Regions from separate parts of the Paenibacillus sp. fava2 genome, predicted to be linked through region 1. Evidence: riboswitches for the same ligand, from Rfam matches in the RefSeq annotation. Region 1 holds a riboswitch; the other holds the start of a gene.

The links. Region 1 has a riboswitch for cyclic di-AMP ahead of AC4G46_RS00500 (C40 family peptidase). Riboswitches for the same ligand answer to the same signal wherever they lie in the genome.
Positions count from the first base shown of each region.
Region 2: it holds a riboswitch for cyclic di-AMP, as region 1 does, so the genes downstream of both, AC4G46_RS17225 (C40 family peptidase) here and AC4G46_RS00500 (C40 family peptidase) in region 1, are expected to answer to the same signal.

Region 1 covers NZ_CM177755.1:98,696-104,071, forward strand. The annotation lists gene motB (flagellar motor protein MotB) at 27-842, opposite strand; gene motA (flagellar motor stator protein MotA) at 826-1,626, opposite strand; gene AC4G46_RS00480 (hypothetical protein) at 1,831-2,124, shown strand; gene AC4G46_RS00485 (4a-hydroxytetrahydrobiopterin dehydratase) at 2,349-2,636, shown strand; gene AC4G46_RS00490 (c-type cytochrome) at 2,730-3,086, opposite strand; gene AC4G46_RS00495 (GNAT family N-acetyltransferase) at 3,212-3,697, opposite strand; gene AC4G46_RS00500 (C40 family peptidase) at 3,960-4,451, opposite strand; cyclic di-AMP (ydaO/yuaA leader) riboswitch at 4,457-4,602, opposite strand; gene AC4G46_RS00505 (C40 family peptidase) at 4,985-5,376, opposite strand, start outside.
Region 2 covers NZ_CM177755.1:3,989,865-3,995,240, forward strand. The annotation lists gene AC4G46_RS17215 (AAA family ATPase) at 1-199, shown strand, start outside; gene AC4G46_RS17220 (AAA family ATPase) at 205-1,809, shown strand; cyclic di-AMP (ydaO/yuaA leader) riboswitch at 2,080-2,214, shown strand; gene AC4G46_RS17225 (C40 family peptidase) at 2,240-2,608, shown strand; gene AC4G46_RS17230 (TVP38/TMEM64 family protein) at 2,566-3,057, opposite strand; gene AC4G46_RS17235 (NusG domain II-containing protein) at 3,197-3,586, opposite strand; gene AC4G46_RS17240 (hypothetical protein) at 4,246-5,376, shown strand, end outside.

The DNA of each region.
Region 1 (5,376 bases):
GCTCTTTATTCTTTGCGGAGTCCCGTTTATTGAGCAGGAGGAGCAACGCTTGTAGTATCCGCTGATTCGGTGTATTTCCGGAGAATGGAGACTTCCACGCGGCGGTTTTTGGCCCGTCCGGCAGCCGTGGAGTTATCAGCGATCGGATGATATTCACCGTAGCCGATCGGGCTGAATTTTACCGGGTCCAGGTTCGGGTTCAGCAGGAGGATCTTCATGAAATGAAGGGCCCGGTCTACGCTAAGATCCCAGTTGGATGAATAGCTGCTGTTGGAAATCGGGACGTTGTCGGTATGCCCCTGTACGAGTACATTATAATCAGGAAACTGCTGCAGCATACTGGAAATCGATTTGGCAAGCTGACGGGATTCATCCTTAACATCGGCCTCACCTGAAGCAAACAGGGCGTTGTCACTGATTGTGATCATCAGCTGTGACTGATTCAGCTTGGTGCTGAGCAGATCGGTAAGCCCGTTTTTCTCGATATACTGGTCAAACTGCTTCTTTAGCTTCTCCAGTTCCTCTTGCTCCTGCTTGCGCAGCTTGGCAATTTCGGATTCGCCTGTATTGGGAGCAACCACATTATCCATCTTATCGTGTTTGCCCTGATCCAGCTGTGATTGTGTGGGCGAAGCAGCCCGCTGGTCGAGAATACCTGTACCGCCGTTCAGTGCGGAGCTGAAAGCCTGGCTCATCTCCTCGAACTTCTTGGCATCAGTGGCGCTCATAGCGTACATAACAAGGAACAAGGCGACCAGCAGCGTCATCAAGTCAGAATAGGGCAATAGCCAGGATTCATCGGCATGCTCTTCGTGCTCTTCATGCCTAGTCTTTTTGCTCACTCAAGCCGCCCTCCTTTGCGCTCAGCTTGGCACGCTCCGACGGTGTAAGGAAGACAGACAGCTTCTGGTTGATCGCAATGGTTGAGACCCCGGACTGGATGGACAGCAGCCCCTCCACCATCATCAGCCTGAGCTGGATTTCTTTTTTGGAGATACGTTTAAGCTTGTTGGCCATTGGATGCCACATTACATAACCGGTAAAAATACCGAGCAGTGTAGCAATAAACGCCCCTGCAATCGCGTGGGCGAGCACATCCATATCACTCATATCCGCAAGGGCGGCGATCAGTCCGACAACCGCTCCGAGTACCCCAAGCGTAGGGGCATACATGCCTGCCTGGGAGAAGATCAGGGCACCGGCTTTATGTCTGTCTTCAGTTGCATGAATATCTTCCATTAATACATCACGGACAAACTCCTGATCGTTGCCGTCGATGATCATACGCATACCGTTTCTGAGGAAATCATCTTCAATTTCATCAACCTTCGATTCCAGTGCCAGCAGTCCTTCACGCCGGGTAATGGATGCCCATTCCATGAACGTGGTGATCAAATCGGATTTCTTGACCATCTTTTGCTGAATGAAGAGCAGCTTGAACAGCTTGGGGATTGTCTTGAGCTCCGCCATCGGGAAGGCCACAAAGACGGAGGCTACGGTACCCAGGAGAATGATGACATAAGCCGCAGGGTTATTTAAGCTTGTGAGCGGGGCATGCTTCAGCACCATCCCGCCAAGAAAAGCAACCAGACCAAAAATCAAACCAAGTAATGTTGAAATTTCCATTATGCACCTCGTCCATGAGAATTAAAAAGTGATCCGTCACAGCCGCTTGTATCATCCTTGAAAAGCAGCGGGACACCCTGTGTGGAATGAAATCACGTATATTCTTATTTATCGACAGCATTCCCTTTTTTGTGAAGTCATTTTTTCGGCTATAATGGATAGGGTAAGTTATTATTCATCTGTGAAGAAAACGGAGTGATAGACGTGGGTGTTAAGCACGGCAGAGATTACAGTGAAATTTTGAAGGAACTGACGGAGGCCGTCAGCCGTATTTCAGACGGTTATGAATTTTTTGAGATGGAACCTGACGAGTGGCAGGAGCTGCCGCAGGAATCCAAGCTTGAGGTTTGGGAAGCCCTGGCCGAGGATCTGTTTTACGGGCTCGGCAATGAGCCTGTAATTCATGTGGGCAGCGGAGTTGTCATCTATGACAAAGAGACCCACAGGATCAACATTCTGCTTGGTGAGGAAGATTTGGCCTCGGTAGTACTTGTCTAGCGGGGCAGCAGCAATGGGCCCGGGTTTGCCCCTCTCCATGCAGCCATGGTAAAATTGAGCTGACGAGTGCTATTTGCCGGGATTTCAGAATACATTAAACCGAAAAAAAGCCTTCATCCTGGCGCATCCCTTGGACTTTCAGAAGCTGAGGGATGTTTTGTTTAAAATATCAGAAAGTATACGTCTAAAGACTTTACTGCTAATAAAGTAAGGGAGGAAGCAAATTGCAATTATCAGTGGAAGAGCTGCATGAGCAGATAGGTAAGCTGGAGGGCTGGAAGCTGGAACAAGAAACGCTGGTACGCAAGTACATGTTTAGCGAGTATATGAAGGGCATTGCTTTTGTGGATGAGGTGGCCGCCATATCCGAGGCCTTTGATCATCATCCGCATATAACGATTGACTACAAAACCGTCACCCTGCGCTTATCGGCAAAAGAAGAGAGCGGCCTTGCGGCGCTTGATATCCGCCAGGCTCATGAATTCAATGAAGCCTTTGACAAAGCACGTTAGGACACGGTCTAATATAACCGCTGCACACAAAAACGCCCGTACAAAGGACCAGCTGGAGTCCTTGTACGGGCATTTTAATGAATATGCGATCTTCTACTTTTTCTCTGCGAGCCATAAAGCAACGTTAGCGATCTCCTCAGGGGCCAGCTTATCCTTAAAGGATGGCATTTGTCCGCGTCCCTTGGTCACAATGCTGTAGATGCTCTCGGCATCACGTTCGCTGCCTTCATGCTGCAGGCTTGGGCCTACACCGCCCTGAAGCTGATCGCCATGGCAGGAAATACAGTTGGTTTTGACAGCGGCTTCCGCACTTGCGGCATCCAGGGTAACCTGAGGCATTGTAGGCTTATTTTCTTCCGCGACTTCCTCTTTGCCGGGCAATGTGAATAAGAGCACTACCGCAAAAGCACACGCGGCAAAAAACAAACCGCTCATGATCCATTTCTGCATCTCCATCGTCCCCTCCGTGTAAGCTGCTTCCTTCATTATACAGAAAGGTAAAGCGTTATCATAGAGTTTGTGTCAAAAAAATGAACGATTATTGTGCGGCTGTGGGCTTCAACCCCAGCATGGAGTTATTTATTATAGACCATGCAATAAAATGGCTTATCTCCGCTTGGTGTACGGCGTTCGTACGTATCAGTAATCGTAAATCCGCACTTCTGGTATGTCCGGATAGCCCGCTGATTCCAGGTGAGCACCTCCAGATCAATCTCCCGGTCGGGATATCGCTCCAAGGCCGCCTGAACGATTGCATTCATAAAGGAATGCCCCCTTCCATGCCCGCACAGCTCGGGGCGCATGCCGATTCCCAGCCGGACCACGCCTTCCATCGGAAACAGCTGCGCAAATCCGCACAGATCCCCTTCTCCGTCTACAACAGATACATACTGCTCTGTACGCAGCTGCGGATCTCCAAATTCAATGCCAAGCGCCTGCATCTGCTCCCATGGCAGCCATCCGTAAATATTATAAGGCGGCCTGTAATCCCATCCGCAAATATCTTCGGCATGACTGCTCTCCATCGGCACCACGTAAAAAGTGACAGCGTAACTGCTCATAAGGCCACAGGCCTCCTTTCAGGGGGGCGCGTTTCTATATCGTATACTTAATTATATACAAAACAGGGCGGGTTCAACTCAGGAAATTAGCAGGACGGCAGAAACTTGACAAACCGCAAAAAATATTTTATGAAATAGCGGAAAAAAGCGATTTAAGGTGTTTTATGCGTTAGGGGAGGGGTAAGTAGTTTTATAGACAAAAAAACAGGAGCCCTCCAAGATTTCGGCAAAAATCCTGGAAAAGCACCTGTCTAATCATTACTTATTGAACATCATCGTTGTCTTCAACATCAGTTGCAACTGCATGGTAAGCATCTGTGCTCATGATCCGTTTCGCGCCAACGTAGCGGTTGACGTAGTAGCTGTCACTCAGCGAGCTGATGGTTACACCCTTTGAGCTTGAAGCATGTGCGAATTTGCCTTCTCCAACATAAATGCCGACATGAGATACACCGCGGCCGCTTGTATTGAAGAATACAAGATCGCCTTCCCGCAGATTATCACGGGAGATGGCAGTGCCCATCTGGTACTGGGAGCCGGACTGGTGCGGCAGGTTAATGCCAATCTTATCGAAGACATACATGGTGAATCCGGAGCAATCAAAGCCGTTGGTCGATACTCCGCCGGACACGTATTTGGTTCCGATGGCTTTATCGATGACTTTATCCATTTTGGAATCCGCGAAAGCGCTTCCTGCTCCAATGGTAAGCATAATAGAAAAACTGAGTAGTGCGGCGGCTAACTTCTTCTTCAAAAGTAAATACCCCTTCCAAATGCCTACGAGGTTAGCTTAAGGGTTCGGTTGAAGGTCCCCTATGACCCCTCTGTGAATAGGAGGTCAATTCACCCAAAAATTGGTTCCCCCGTTTCCCTTATTTCGTAAGGGAACTCGGCACGACTGTTGATTAGGATTAGCTGGCAGAACATTATGACAAAACGTTTGAAAAACCCGGTTGATTAATTACAAAAATGTTACTAAACGCTCACTGCGATAATTGTAGCAAAGACAGAGGCCGTTGGCAATCACTTAAAACATATTAGTGCATAATATTTGCGTTTTTTAAGAGAGATTTCTGCTTAAAAAGACTCAAATTTACGTGGAAAGTAAGCTTTTTCTGAAACAATGTTGGAATTTTTAGTAAGAGGGGTGTTTCATAAGCCCTGGATGTGTGTAAAAGGTAGAATAAGGAAACAAAAAGGAAAAACCCGGGAATGATTACGGCAATAATCAAATCCGGGCCAGTTTAGTTACAATTATGTGTCAGAGGTTAAATGTGAGGGGAAAGTTCAATCGTAAGCAACAGCCTGGTAAGCTGTTGTGCTCATTACTCGTTTGGCGCCAACGTAGCGGTTGGCCCAGTAAGCCTGGCTCAGCGAGCTGATGTTTACACCCTTTGAGCTGGAGGACTGTGCAAATTTGCCGTTCCCGACGTAAATGCCTACATGGGAAACTCCGTTACCCAGCGTATTGAAGAATACAAGATCGCCGGCACGCAGATTGCTTTTGGAAACAGCTGTTCCAATGCTGTACTGTGCTTTGGAGGTGCGGGGCAGGGTAAGGCCGATGCTCTTGAATACGTACTTGGTGAATCCCGAACAATCGAATCCCGAGGTACTTGTACCTCCGGTTTTGTATGAAACTCCGATGGTTTTGGAGATAACTGCGTCCATTTTGGAAT
Region 2 (5,376 bases), 3.4 Mb from region 1:
GAAATTAAAGCGGAAATATGACGATATCTTTTCAGTGGCCTTTTCGGGTTTAAGAAACAATAGAATAAACTTTATGAAAAGATGTAAGCAAGCACCGACAGGCGGACTAATATGTGCTCTAGCAGACCTCCAAGCGCGTGTACAGAAATTGTTTAATGGTTCAAATGAGAAGCTACCTTTCTTGAAAAGATTAAAATAGAGCATCTGTCTGCGGTATGCAATCACCGGATTTTTCAGACCCCTATTATCGGTAAACAGGAAGTCGATATTGCTGTTCTTATATCCAAGCTAGCGATTAGTGACTGGGTTAAACAAGGACATACACATGTTTCTGAAGCGGAAGGAGTGTGCCCCTTTTGCCAACAACAACTTCCTGAGGGATTTACTGAAAAACTCAATGATTACTTTAATGAACATTACGAAAAAGAGATGATTGAACTCCAAGATCAAGTTGAACACTATAAACGGTGTTATCATTATCTTGAAAATCAAGTGCAAGAGTTATTATTGACCGACAAGAAAAATACATATTTGAATCTCGATCTCATTTCGCAACAATATGAACTGATCCTTTCGAAAAATGCACATAATTTGGACTTGTTCCAGCAGAAGCAAACTCATCCCAGTCATCCAATCGAACTGTTAACTATTGCGGCTTTCGTCGATGTGATCAATGAAGAAATCGTCCGAGCGAATGAACAAATTCAGCAGCATAATACTTTTATAGAGAACCGAGTGGATGAAGGGAATAAATTGATAACCCAGATTTGGGATTTTATCTGGAGTGAGAATCAGCAAAATCATGAGAAATATGTTCGTATAGATTATAGAACAGGACGAGCAATCGACAACCTTTCTGCAACATTAGCTCAAAAGAAGAATGAAAGAGTCGCATTAGAATCCGAAATTCACAGGCTGGAGGCTCAGATTACGAGTGTAATCCCCTCTGTAAACGAAATGAATCGGTTACTGAGGGCCTATCATTTTACTAATTTCAAATTCGCTCATACACAAAGTCAAGGAAATTATCGGTTAATCCGATCAAATGGTGAGGACGTTAATCAAACATTAAGTGAAGGCGAGAAAACGTTTGTTACCTTTCTTTATTTTATGCACTTATTAAACGGTAGCAATAACAGTGATTTAATTACGGAGAATAAAGTTGTTGTGATTGATGACCCCATTTCAAGCTTGGACAGTAACGTATTGTTTATCGTAAGCAATCTGATTTCCAAACTTATAGAAGATGTACGCAACGAAGAAAGTAATATCATTCAGTTGTTTCTTCTAACGCATAATGTCTATTTTCACAAGGAAATTACGTTTTCAAAAAACCGGCCCAAAAATGGCGCTAGGATGGCGGATGAGACATTTTGGATTATCCGAAAATGGAATGATGTAACCGAATCAACCCCGTATAACAGCAACCCGATTAAAAGCTCGTATGAGTTAATGTGGCAGGAATTAAAGTCAGCCAATCACAGCTCTTCCATCACCGTTCAGAATTTGATTCGTAGAATCATTGAAAATTATTTTAAAATCTATGGTAATTACAGCGATCAGGACATTATTGATAGATTCGAGGAGGATGAGAAGGTCATATGTAAATCCTTAATCTCCTGGGCCAATGATGGTTCTCACTTTGCAGGAGATGATTTGTATATCGAGCACCCGATGGATACAGTCAGCAAGTACTTACGGGTATTTGAAAAGATATTTGTGGTTACACATCATCATGCCCATTATAAAATGATGATGGGAATTGAAGAATCTCTGGGATCGGCTTTGGAACAAACACAGGTATCGTAATCGAAAACGTAATATCAATTAAACGACATATACGGGATTAGAAGACGAGGAGGAAGTAACTACTCGTCTTTTTATATACACCAAAGATATTGAAATATATTACAAAAACGTTACTATTGTTTCAGACAAAGAATGATATTGAGTGGTTATTATAAAGCAAAAATATGGAGAAACAATGAAGAAAGTACGTAGAAAATACGTTGATAGTTAAATTTTTAGAAGGATTGACAGGTGGCCTACTATCTATTAAAGTGTTAATAGTTACAAAATATTAATAAGTTGCCGAATTTCAGCGTTGAAAACGGGGGAACCATTTTTTGGGTGAATTATTCTTGCATGAAAGGGAATATAGGGAACCTTTAACCGAATCCTCAGCTAACTCCGTAGGCATTGAAGGGAGAACAAGTTTCTGAAGAAAGTCATCGTATCCATGTTGGCAGCCTCATTTATATTTGCTTCTGCAGCACCAGGTACATATGCTAGCGAGGTAACCTTGGACAGTGTTGTGAATCGGGTCGTAGGAACCCCTTATCTTTATGGAGGAACCACAACTTCAGGCTTTGATTGTTCCGGATTTATTCTATATGTACTTAAGAAGTTCAATGTAGATGACCTTCCGCGCACTTCTCAATCGCAGGCTAAAACTGGCATTCCTGTAGCCAAAGATGATTTACGTGAGGGTGACCTCGTCTTTTTTAACACATTTGGTTCTGGAATTTCGCATGCGGGCATTTACGTAGGTGATAACAAGTTCGCTCACTCTTCCAGCAGTAAGGGCGTAAGAATCAGCAATTGCTGAATAGAATAAGCCTCTATAATCAGAGCTGGCAACTTTCCAAGCATAGTTGCTAATCCAAAAGTGACCCAGCTAACACGACTAACGGAACTCGATATATTAACCAATCCTGAAGGGATAAACGGGAGTATTCTTAAAGCAAGAATAAGAAAGAATGCTTCATAACCAGAAGTTTGTTGAAGTCTCTTCAAATATTTATTCTCATTTTTTAAACCTCCTATTAAGGACAAGACCCCCCTGCGATAGAGAACAAAGCTAATAATTGCCCCGAGCACTTCTCCGAAAAAGGAAATAATCATTCCGTTAAGAAAACCGAAAAAGGTGATGTTAGCTCCTGTGAGAAATACACTAGGGATGAATGCAAAAATGCTTATTAATATATTTAAAACCAAACTTAAAATAATGGCGAAATAACCACTTTCACCTAACAATTCAACGATGTGCGTAGTCATACAAAATCCGTTCCTTTTTTATTTGAGATAACCTGAGCTCATTATAACAGGTAAATAAAAAGCTAAACATAGATCTCCTAATTCTACGTTTAGCCAAATATATGTGCTTATGGAATAGTTCATTTTTTATTTAAGAAAGTTATAGGATCGCATCTATATCATCAGTTGAATTAGGCTTCACTTCAATAATCATTCGCAGAGGTAAGCAAATGATAGATTGTCTTGGTCTTGATATTAAACCAAAGCTAAAACAGATTTTTTGCGGACAGTCCGATTCAATTACTTCGATCCCTCTATCATGAACTTTGAGTATATCGTATCCTCTTTTTGTTTGAATCTTGATAATTTGGGGCTCATCTGTGAGTTCTACCTCTTTATATAGTTTATTATTTATACGTATACTTGCATAAGTACCGGTATCGGGCTGATCCTTTCTAAGCAACTCTACTCCTAAAAGAGTCAGGGCTATTAGCAAAATACATGTGATAAGAATTAAATCCGCTTTCTTAATACCAATTTTCTTCATCATCTTGTTCATCTCCAGCTTAACAGATAGTCTCATAGTATCTGAAAATAGTGTGTAAACTATGTGGAGGTATTTATAACAAGTAATTTTTTTTGAAATTAGTAAACCGTGTTTAAAAAGAGCGCCTCAACTAAGGAGCTCTTTTCGTTTTATCCCAACTTTTCTTCACTGTTCTGAGCAACTTGTCTTCTGAAGTGCTTCCTAAGCAATGATGTAGCTCGAATAGTCGGTGGACAAGAACATAGTCCTATCAGATCTCGCCCTAGCGGGGTTTTCTGTTTAAAGATCAAGTTCTTGTCCTTTTCTTTGGACCGATATAGAAAAATGGAAACTGTTATCACTTTCCAATAACCAACAAATACATGCTTCAGTTAGCGTACTTAATATAATGGGGAAATCTCCGCAATTCCCTCGGTTACCGGTTCTGGCTATTCTGCAAACACCTGAATAAGCTGATTCTACTTGTTGATAGATAAAAGGCATCCAGTGATGATTTGACTTAATATTGCTTCTTATTCTTCTTCCACTTATGAATAACGACTGCTTCACTAAGCAGCCTCATTAAATGCGTTGTATCTCCACGATTACACATGGTAGATTAATCCATTGTTTTGTCGATATAATGTAAGTATATAGAGTATTATTACTTTAGGGGGCATGTTATGGCGCAATATGCATTTTTCAAATTTATCGAGAATTGGGAGCAACTTACTCAAAGTGGTGTTCTTGAAGAAATGAATGAGCATCGATTTATAAGATTAGATGCTGAAGTTATCAAAACTAGTGAAATTGCTAAGATAAAATCTTTAAGTATTCCTCTCATTTGCCCAATTTGCGAAGAACGGATGTATTTTAATAAAGGATATCTCAGGATAAAAGATGACGCGCAATATCAAAATAAAAGTCCCTACTTTTATCATTCAAATAAAAATGCTTGTCATTTTGCAGAATCATTACCACATGCGCTAACTAAACGTTTTTTGTTTACTAAATTAAAGGACGCTGGATATGTGGTAAAAGAAGAGTATCGGCATATTGTTGAAGGAAAGAGAGTAAGAGCTGATGTTGCCGCATTTGCTGGGGAAGACGGAACCCCCACACTAAAGCTCGTTGTAGAGGTACAAGCTTCTTCAGGTCTCCTAGCCACACTGACCAAGAAAATAAATGCCTACTATACTGAAGGAGTTCCGACAGCATGGGTTTTACTGTTAGATAATTTCTTCACAGGTTATACAGGAACTACAAATAGCATTTTTAATCCCTTAACCGGTGAGTATGAATCTAAACCCTTAGAACCTGGTGATGAAAATTACTTTGTAGTTACAGGTAAGGACAGTAAAATCTTCACCTTACTAATGAACGAATATGGCTATGTATTAGCAATTAACTATAAGGGGCATGTTTATTTAATTCGGCGAGACCCACAAAACGAACATCGGAGAATGTCTGCAATCCTACGAGAACAGCACTGGACTTCCCATGATGACGTGTATAAAATAACGAGGGTTGCTGACAAAGATATCGTGCCTACCATTAGACTAACCCCCCTTAAACGATTTCAGAAGCATGAAGAGATAGAAACTACGAACGGTGTCCCAGCAGGAAATTATGACACTGGTATACACCAGATCCAAGGTCTTGAAGAGAATAGCTTAGAAGAAATACCTTTTGCCCATGATTTTGTATTTGAGATCGAAGAGCTCTTAGGTGAAGAAGCCAATAAAGCACTCAATCCATTGTTGTTAATCAAGGAAACTTGGAATGCTCAAGAGAAAGCTAGGAACGACTTATTA